Regions from separate parts of the Thalassospira sp. UBA4513 genome, predicted to be linked through region 3. Evidence: predicted binding sites of a transcription regulator. Region 3 holds the regulator's gene; each other region holds the start of a gene.
The links. The regulator LexA, encoded in region 3, represses DNA repair genes until DNA is damaged. The targets are predictions, from matches to a motif close to ATGTTCTANTTTGGTTC.

Region 1 (3,262 bases), on a different contig from region 3:
CTCAGGAAGAAAAAAGCCTTCTGCGTTTCATCACCTGCGGCAGCGTGGATGACGGTAAATCGACCCTCATCGGGCGTCTGCTTTGGGATTCCAAACTGATCTTTGAAGATCAGCTGGCCGCCCTTGAATCAGATAGCCGCAAGGTTGGCACCCAGGGCGGCGAGATTGATTTCGCCCTGCTGCTTGATGGTTTACAGGCCGAACGCGAACAGGGCATCACCATTGATGTTGCCTATCGTTTCTTCTCGACCGACAAGCGTAAATTCATCGTCGCCGATACCCCCGGCCACGAACAATATACCCGTAACATGGCAACCGGTGCCTCGACCGCCGATGTTGCCGTGATCCTGATTGATGCGCGCAAGGGGATTCTGACCCAGACCCGCCGTCACAGCTTCATCACATCCCTTTTGGGCATCAAGCATGTGGTGCTGGCCGTCAACAAGATGGACCTGATCGATTATGATCAGGCCAAATTTGATCAGATCGTTGCCGAGTATCTGAAATTCGCCGAGCAGCTGAACTATAGCTCGATCACCGCGATCCCGCTTTCGGCCCTGCGTGGCGACAACATGATCGAGCCGAGCGCGAATACGCCCTGGTATTCCGGCCCGACGCTTCTGGCCCATCTTGAAGATGTGCAGGTCGAACAGGATGCGATTGAAAAGCCGTTCCGTTTGCCAGTGCAGTGGGTTAACCGCCCGAACCTTGATTTCCGGGGCTTTTCCGGCACCATTTCATCAGGCCGCGTCAAACCGGGTGACGAGGTTGTCGTCACCGCATCGGGTCATACCAGCAAGGTCAAGGACATCGTCACCTTTGATGGCAACCTGGATGTTGCCATTGCCGGTCAGGCGATCACCCTGACCCTTGAAGATGAAATCGACATTTCGCGTGGCGACATTTTGGCGCATGCGGATGCCAAGCCCGACTTTGCCGATCAGTTCGAAGCCCGCATCATCTGGATGCACGAAGATCACCTTCTGCCCGGCCGTCCCTATCTGATCAAGATGGGCGCACAGGTTGCCAATGCGCAGATCAGCGACCTAAAATACAAGGTCAATGTGAACACGCTTGAACACGTGGCGGGCAAGACGCTTGAGCTTAATGAAGTCGGGATTGCCAATATCTCGGCCGACAAGGCGTTGGCGTTTGATCCCTATGATCAAAACCGTCATTCGGGCCGCTTCATCATTATTGACCGCTTTACCAACGCCACTGTTGGGGCGGGCATGGTCAACCATTCCCTGCGCCGTGCGACCAACATCAAATGGCAGGAAATGGACATCAACAAGGGGGCTCGTGCCTATCAGAAAGGCCAGAAATCGGTCATTCTGTGGTTCACCGGCCTGTCGGGTGCGGGCAAATCGACCGTTGCCAACCTAGTTGAGAAAAAGCTCCACGCCCTTGGCAAGCACACCTACACCCTTGATGGCGACAATGTCCGTCATGGCCTGAACAAGGATCTTGGCTTTACCGATGCCGATCGCGTGGAAAACATCCGCCGTGTGGGGGAAACCGCCAAGCTTTTTGTCGATGCGGGCGTGATCACGCTGGTGTCCTTCATCTCGCCGTTCAAAAGCGAACGCCAACTGGCACGCAGCCTTGTTGAGAAAGACGAGTTCATCGAGGTGTTTATCGACACCCCGCTTGAAGTCTGCGAACAGCGCGATGTGAAAGGCCTTTATAAAAAGGCCCGTGCGGGCGAGATCGCCAACTTCACCGGGATCGACAGCCCCTATGAGCGGCCGGAAAATGCCGAGATCACGGTCAACACATCCGATCAAACCGCCGAAGAAGCCGCAGAGGCGATTGTCTCCAAGCTTGAAGAATTCGGTGTTCTCGGGGCCTGGTTCCCGGAAATCTGATCTGACTCAGACATGCATTCAGGAAAACCCGGCATTTGCGAATGTCGGGTTTTCTTTTGCTTCAACCACATATCCCCGATCCTGAAAAACCCGATTGGATACGCCTTGACTCCTGTTCCGCTTTGACCACATAAAATAGAACAAAACAGGAACAATAAAATGTCAGACAGACGCATTCATCAGGCACGCGCAGCTTTGGCCCGGGCCGAGCAACAATGGAAAGTTCAGGTTTCCTGTCTGTCCGGTGGGCCAGATCGGGCAGACGGGGTAATTGCGCGTGCCTTTGGCGGCACGTTCCTGCGCGATCATATCAGCATCGGCGGCCTTGCCCCGATTGGCCTGCATGAAGTGTTGTGCGGCCATGATGATTGCGCGGCGTCCCTTTTGGCGTGGTATCTGGCGACATTGTCTGTGGATGCGCCCTCTGATGCCCCATTTGCCTCTCCACCCGGCAAGGGCATCTTCTGGATCCGGCAGCGTCGCGCGCTGGATCAGGGCGGGTTTTATGCCCTGTCCCTGCCGATGACGGCCCTTGAACCAGAACCGTTGATGATGACGGTGGATCAACAGGCCACCGCCCTTTGGACCTGCGAGGAAGTGGCAAAATCCGGTCAGGTCCGTGCGGTGATCATTGAAACCTCCGACTATGACCTGACCACGGCACGACGCCTGCAACTGGCCTGCGAAAGTGGCGGCACACGCATCATTGTTTTACGCCCGCTTGCCAGAAACGGGCGGATTCCGACCTCAAGCGCCTGGACGCGCTGGCAAATAACACCTGTAAACGCCTTGGAACCAACAGAACGACCAACAGGAAACGACCATCATCTCAGCCTGATCGGGGGACGCGGGGTCCGACCGGGAAGCTGGAAAGTCAAAACCGATGCAACAACGTTTTCTTTATCTGTGGCTGCCCCACTGGAAAACCGACTGTCAGAAGACAACCCCAAAGACAGGCACGCCCACGCCTGATCAGCCCCGCGATGCTGACAGTCTGAAAACTGCCCCACAGGCCTCAAAGCCACAAGCCCCCCCGCACGTGATCACGCGCAGCGACCACAAGGGCGTGCTCGTCTGTGGACTGAATGCAGCGGCACAAAAGGCCGGATTGCACGGTGGCATGCGCCTTTCTGATGCGCGCAGCATCCTGCCCGATCTTCAGGACAGCCCTGAAGAGCCTGAACTCTGCGATGGCAAATTTGCCCGACTGGTGCGCTTCATGGACCGCTATAGCCCATGGATTGCGCCAGACCGCGACCTGCATGCACATGGGCTTAATGGCGATGCGGGCCTATGGCTTGAAATCACTGGCGGCAGTCATTTGTTTGGCGGTGAAAGCACCATGATCACGCAAATCCTGCGCGACATGAAGGCCCAAGGCATTGCTGCCCGCA
Region 2 (3,262 bases), on a different contig from region 3:
GCGGTGTTCGTCGGCTGATAGGCCAATTGCACAACATGCCCCATGCCATCGGCCACCTTGATGTGGAGTTCACTTGGCGCATCTGGTGCTGGTGTGCCGCCAAGCCCAAGGGAGAACTGACCGACCCGGTCCGTGCGCGCCTTTTGCCAGACCTTGCCGTCCTTGGTTGTGACAACCACCTCGGCAAAGGCCATCGGGGATCCGTCGGTATATCGAAAACCATAGGTCTTTGTATTGGCACTATCTTCGACCTGCCAACCAGCACCATGGGCATGGGCGGGGGCAGGGACGGCCAATGGCCCCGCAATCAGCAGGGCCATCAGAACCAAAAGGCGATAAAAGCCGGTCCGTGCCATCATCATTTATCTACGGCGAATGATAGCGTCGCGCGGATGTTGTGGTTGCCAACGCCTTCCTCGGCATCGGGCATATCGGCCGCGATACGCACAATCCACAAACCGGGGGCCGAAACCCGGATCTTGGCAATGCCACTGCCGGCCTCGGTGCTCAGTGTCTCTGTCGCATAGGCCCAGGAGGACGGTGTTTCGGTAAATCCGGCATAGGTTGCCAGAACCGATGTCGTCAACGGGTGACCGTTCAAAAGGATCTGGAACTCGGCATCCTCGCCGACCTTGGTGTCACGCGGATCGCTGAGCGGCACGATTTCAAGTGCATCACCAAGTGGTTTGGTAACAAAATCGGCTGAGCCTTCGACACCCACCAGAAGCTTGGCAAACTTTTCATAGCGGGTCGATGCGATGGCATCGGGATGTTCATCGGCACCGCCGGCCTGCCAGCCATCGGGGGTTTGCGACCAGACAACACCCAGACGATGGCCGGAAATCCAAGCCGCCGTATCGGGCACTTCAAACGTGCCGATCAGATTGGGCGCGGTGTCATTTTGGGAAATCGCAATGTCGTTCGTGCCATTGGCGGTGATCAGCGTGGCGCGCACATCATTTACGCCTTCTGCTTCTTCCGGAAGGCCAAACTGATGGGTCGAATCAAGGATAAGTGTCGCATTCTCGCCCGGCTTCGCCGTCTCAGGCGATTGGCTTGCGATGAATTCATGCGCGTTTGCCGACAGACCGATCAGAAGCGTTGCGGCACCAATCACCATGCTTGCTGCGAACTTTGGTTGAAACATTTGCGTTCCTTTGGGAAATTGTTTTTATGGAAGAACCATGTGCGGGTATGAACTTTTCAAAAAAGATCATACTCGTCAAGCCGTTGATTGTGAGAGGTAGTCAAAATGACCCGCGTGACCGTATCGATTGAAGACGATCTGATGGAGGCGTTTGACGCGTTTCTTGATCACCGCGGCTATACCAACCGGTCAGAGGGATTTCGCGATCTGATCCGTGAAAAGCTTCAGAACACCAAGCTTGAAGACAATGCCGACGGGGTCGGGATTGCGGTTCTGAACTATGTCTATGATCACGAGGAACGCATGCTGGCATCACGCCTGATGAGCACTCAGCACGAACATCACAATCTGACGGTTTCCACGGTGCACTTCCATATTGATCATGATACCTGCCTTGAAAGTGTGACACTGCGCGGGCGGCTTTCTGAAATCCGCGCCTTTGCCGACAAGGTTCTGGCACAGCCGGGCGTGCGCCACGGGCAGCTTTACACCGTGCCGGGTGAATTGCATGTCGAAAGCCATCATCATGGCGATGATCACGATGGACATGCGCCTAAGCACGAACATCTTAAAATCACCACCTGATCGTATTGCCAAACCGTCACTGACCCCACGCCCCGCTGTTGTTGGGCGGGCGGTTGAAGCATCTGTTCTCTGAAAGTTCTAATCGAAGCCATGAGAACAAACTTGCAACATCCGAATTTTTGTGAGAATGTTCGCATTATGTTCTCAGTTGTTTTGTCGATAAGAACGCAGTGGCAGGCTGCGGCAACAGGCAAAACAGTCTAGCGGTGGCGTTCCGCATTATAGGTCCGGGGAACCGCCTGCGTTGCATCCAACCCGGCCCTGTGGAATAAGAGAGTTCGAGCAATGATTCAGACCGCGCTGCATTTGGTGGATAAGGATACTATGGATAAGCAGAAGGCACTCGAAGCCGCCCTTGGGCAGATCGAACGGGCATTTGGCAAAGGTTCGATTATGAAGCTGGGTCAGCGGGAAAGCGCCGTTGATATCTCAGCTATTTCAACCGGTTCGCTCGGTCTTGATATCGGACTGGGCATTGGCGGTCTGCCGCGTGGCCGTATCGTCGAAATCTATGGTCCGGAAAGTTCGGGTAAAACCACGCTGGCGTTGCACACGGTTGCCGAAGCCCAGAAGCTTGGCGGGACCTGTGCGTTTGTCGATGCCGAACACGCGCTTGACCCGGGATATGCCCGCAAGCTTGGTGTGAATACCGACGAACTCCTGATTTCCCAGCCCGATGCCGGTGAACAGGCCCTTGAAATCGCTGACACGCTGGTGCGTTCTGGCGCGATTGATGTTCTGGTCGTCGATTCGGTTGCTGCCCTTGTCCCGCGCGCCGAACTTGAAGGTGAGATGGGCGATACGCACGTTGGTCTGCAGGCCCGCCTGATGAGCCAAGCACTGCGTAAACTGACCAGTTCTGTTTCGCGTTCGAACTGCATGGTCATCTTCATCAACCAGATCCGTATGAAGATTGGTGTGATGTTCGGCAGCCCGGAAACCACAACCGGTGGTAACGCGCTTAAATTCTATGCCTCTGTCCGCCTTGATATCCGTCGTATCGGTCAGATCAAGGACCGCGACGAAGTCGTTGGTAACCAGACGCGTGTGAAGGTCGTCAAAAACAAGATGGCCCCGCCGTTCAAGCAGGTTGAATTCGACATCATGTATGGCGAAGGCATTTCCAAGATGGGTGAAATCCTTGATCTTGGCGTCAAGGCCGGTATCGTCGAGAAATCCGGTTCCTGGTTCTCCTACAACTCGACCCGTATCGGTCAGGGCCGCGAGAACGCCAAGAGCTTCCTGCGCGAGAATCCGGAAATGACCAAGGAGATCGAAAACAGCATTCGCGAGAGTGCCGGTCTGATCGCCGAAGCCATGACCAATATGAGCGAAGACGAACCGGTCAACGACGATTGATCTGATTGATCATTCCAACTGATTGCAAAAGGCGGCGCCACAATGGGTGCCGCCTTTTTCTTTACTGCTCACGCTGCCAGGTTGTCTTTGCCGGCTGAGGGGGCTAGGTGGAGCCTTGTTGTTGCCATTGGCTTGGCGTTTTGCCTGTAATCCGCAGGAATTCACGATTGA
Region 3 (3,262 bases):
GTCTTTGGACGACAGTTCGAAGTTCTGGAAAATCAAAAAGACATAAACAACAATATTTTACTGGTCGGTATTGAAAGGGCGCGTCAATATATCTCAGCCGTCATCAGCGATGAAATGACTGGCCCTGAAACCGGCATTGCCAAGGCGCTGATCATTGGCGAACGCGGTGAAGTCTCCCCGGATATTGCCGATAACCTTCGCAAATCCGGGCTTGCGCATTTGTTGGCGATTTCCGGTCTGCATATGGGATTGCTGTGCGGGACGGTGTTTTTCCTGATCCGGTTCGGGTTGGCCGCCATTCCATCAATTGCCTTGCGCTATCCGATCAAGAAATGGGCAGCGATGGCGGCCATGCTGGCGGGGCTTGTCTATCTTGGATTATCCGGGGCGACCATCCCGACCCAGCGCGCCTTTGTCATGTTGCTTGTGGTTTGGCTGGCACTCCTGCTGGATCGCCGTGCCATATCGCTGCGCCTTGTGGGCGTGGCCGCGATCATTGTTTTGATCCTTCGGCCTGATGCGGCGCTTGGCGCCAGTTTCCAGCTCTCCTTTGCCGCCGTTGGCGCACTTGTTGCGTTTTATGACGGGCCGGGGCGGCGCTGGCTGGATCGGCAGGGGATGCTGTCCTGGTATGAGCGTGCCGGTCTTTATCTTGCCGGTTTGCTGCTGACCAGTTTGATCGTGACGGCGGTGACTGCGCCCATTATCGGCTATCATTTCGGCCGTATTTCAATGCTCGGCGTACTCGCCAATCTGGTCGCCATTCCGGTCATGGCATTCTGGGTCATGCCCTGGATTGTCGTGACGCTGGCGCTGATCCCGATTGGGTTATCAGGGTTTTCTTTGGCCGCGATGAAGCCCGGATTGACGGTATTGTTGGAAACCGCCGAACTGGTTGCCGCACAGGACTGGGGGCTTTGGTATGTCTCGGGCCTTGATATGCTGGCGGTTGCCTTGGGGCTGTTTGCCTTGGCCTGGATCGTTATCTGGCGCGACAAGGTGATGATCGTGCCGGTCCTTCCGGTGATTTTTGCCGCCATTATCTTTCAGGCACTGCACAAAGAACCCGAAATCCTGATTTCGGGCGACCGCGAAAGCTGGGCTGTTTATGATCCCGATGCCGCTATCCTGCATACCTCATCGCGGCTGAATGACTTTCAAAAAGGCATCTGGATGAGCCGCTTTGGTATTCGCCCCGAACAGGAACCAAGCCGCGTACAGGCCTGCCAGAACGACCCGTGCTCCCTTGGTGTTAGCGCTAACATCGTTCCGTCACGGATCATCGTCGCAAGCCGTATTGCCAATCCGTTTTATGCCTGCCGTAATGCAGATATCATTGTCAGCCTGAAAACCGATCTACCAACCACCTGTCAGGCCTCTGGCGCGCGCGTGATCATCGATGATGACGTTCTGTGGTGGCAGGGCGGTGTTGCGATCAAACTGCCGTCTGAGCCTGGCGAAAAGCCAGAAATCAACACCGTCCGTGCGGAAACTGGCAATTGGCCCTGGATCATCATCGGCGGCAGAGCAGGGCGCTAACAACCTGATCGTACTCAAAACAAAAACGCCCGGGCACAAGCACCGGGCGTTTTTGTTTGTAACTTCGCGCAAGCAATCAGTACTGACGCAGCAGCCCGACCAGACGGCCCTGAATGCGCACGCGATCTGGCGACAGGGCGCGGGTTTCATAGCGTGCGTTGGCCGGTTCCAGCAGAACTTCACCACGTCCGCGTTTCAGGCGCTTAAGCGTGGCTTCGCTGTCATCGACGAGTGCCACCACAATCGTTCCGTCATGGGCCTGTTCACAGCGCTGGATCAGGACGGTATCGCCATCAAGAATGCCGGCATCAATCATCGAATCCCCCGATACTTCAAGGGCATAGTGATCACCGGCACCAAGCAGGGCGGCCGGGACCTGCACCATGGTCGTTTGATCGCGAAGGGCCTCGATCGGTGTACCGGCAGCAATCCGGCCATAGAGCGGCAAACCAACGGATTCCCCGGCTTCCGAGAAGGCGGTTGGCACCGTGGTTGGTCGATGCGCGGCCTTTCGCACACTGGCAAGCGAGGTCACATTGTTTGGCGTTTCCGGGGCGTCATCATCGCTGTTTTCCGGAAGTCTGACGACCTCAAGCGCGCGTGCACGGTGCGCAAGGCGGCGGATAAAGCCGCGTTCCTCGAGGCCTGTGATCAGGCGGTGAATGCCGGATTTGGATTTAAGGTTCAGGGCCTCTTTCATTTCATCGAAAGAGGGCGAAATCCCGTGATCGCGAAGGTAATTGTCTATATAGACCAGCAACTCATATTGCTTGCGCGTCAGCATGTTATTTCCCGAACCTGTAAAAAGAACAAAAAGGATACACAGATGTTCTACTTTAGTTCTTTTCGCGGGTCAAGCGGCTCTGTGCGATTTGACGGAAAAACCGAATAATCGCCGTGATCCTTCAAAAAATATGAATAGTAGGCGGTCCGCAGGGACAGGAAGCTAGTCCGCGACGAAGGTACCCGATTTGCCACCTTCTTTTCGGGTGACCCGCAAATCGGTAATCCTCATACTTTTATCAACCGCCTTGCACATGTCAAAAACCGTGAGTGCTGCGACCGAGGCAGCGGTGAGGGCTTCCATCTCGACACCGGTCTTGCCGGTTGTCTTGCAGGTGGCGGTGATATCGACGGCATCGGCATCGTTGGCCAGTTCGAGATCCACGGTGACAGAAGTCAGGGGCAGGGGATGACAAAGCGGGATCAGGTCAGGGGTCTTTTTCGCCCCCATGATCCCGGCAAGCTGGGCGATGCCAAGAACATCCCCCTTTTTATGGCCGCGCGCCGCAATCAGCTTTGCCGTTTCGGAAGACATCAGAACCCGGGCCTTGGCAATCGCAATGCGTGCGGTTTCTGCCTTGGCCGAAATATCGACCATCACCGCGTTGCCACCGGCATCAATATGGGAAAGCTTGTCTGCCATTGGTTCTGTCCAGTATTGATCAGGCCGCAAGGCCAAGCAGTTTGCGGGTGGCGGTTGCGACGTCGTCCTGGCGCATCAGGCTTTCGCCGATCAGGAAACACTCAGCGCCGACCTTTGCCATACGGGCAAGGTCATCAGGGGTAAACAGGCCGCTTTCGGCCACCAGCAACCGATCATCGCCGACCATGCTTGCCAGTTCCTCGGTCGTGGTGAGCGAGATTTCCATGGTCTTGAGGTTGCGGTTATTAATCCCCACCAAACGTGACTTGAGCTTGAGCGCGCGTTCAAGTTCCGGGG

Region 1: B2T33_RS02440 (ImuA family protein) is a predicted target of LexA. The motif match lies at 2,007-2,023, and genes of this name have one in related genera.
Region 2: recA (recombinase RecA) is a predicted target of LexA. The motif match lies at 1,860-1,876, and genes of this name have one in related genera.

The regions. Positions count from the first base shown of each region.
Region 1 covers NZ_DGMR01000007.1:15,546-18,807, reverse strand. The annotation lists gene cysN (sulfate adenylyltransferase subunit CysN) at 1-1,868, shown strand, start outside; gene B2T33_RS02440 (ImuA family protein) at 2,028-2,840, shown strand; gene B2T33_RS02435 (Y-family DNA polymerase) at 2,752-3,262, shown strand, end outside.
Region 2 covers NZ_DGMR01000003.1:45,763-49,024, forward strand. The annotation lists gene B2T33_RS01015 (hypothetical protein) at 1-356, opposite strand, end outside; gene B2T33_RS01020 (DUF4198 domain-containing protein) at 359-1,147, opposite strand; gene nikR (nickel-responsive transcriptional regulator NikR) at 1,253-1,732, shown strand; gene recA (recombinase RecA) at 2,018-3,091, shown strand; gene B2T33_RS01035 (helix-turn-helix domain-containing protein) at 3,195-3,262, opposite strand, start outside.
Region 3 covers NZ_DGMR01000001.1:48,621-51,882, reverse strand. The annotation lists gene B2T33_RS00280 (ComEC/Rec2 family competence protein) at 1-1,539, shown strand, start outside; gene lexA (transcriptional repressor LexA) at 1,616-2,323, opposite strand; gene moaC (cyclic pyranopterin monophosphate synthase MoaC) at 2,486-2,965, opposite strand; gene trpC (indole-3-glycerol phosphate synthase TrpC) at 2,985-3,262, opposite strand, start outside.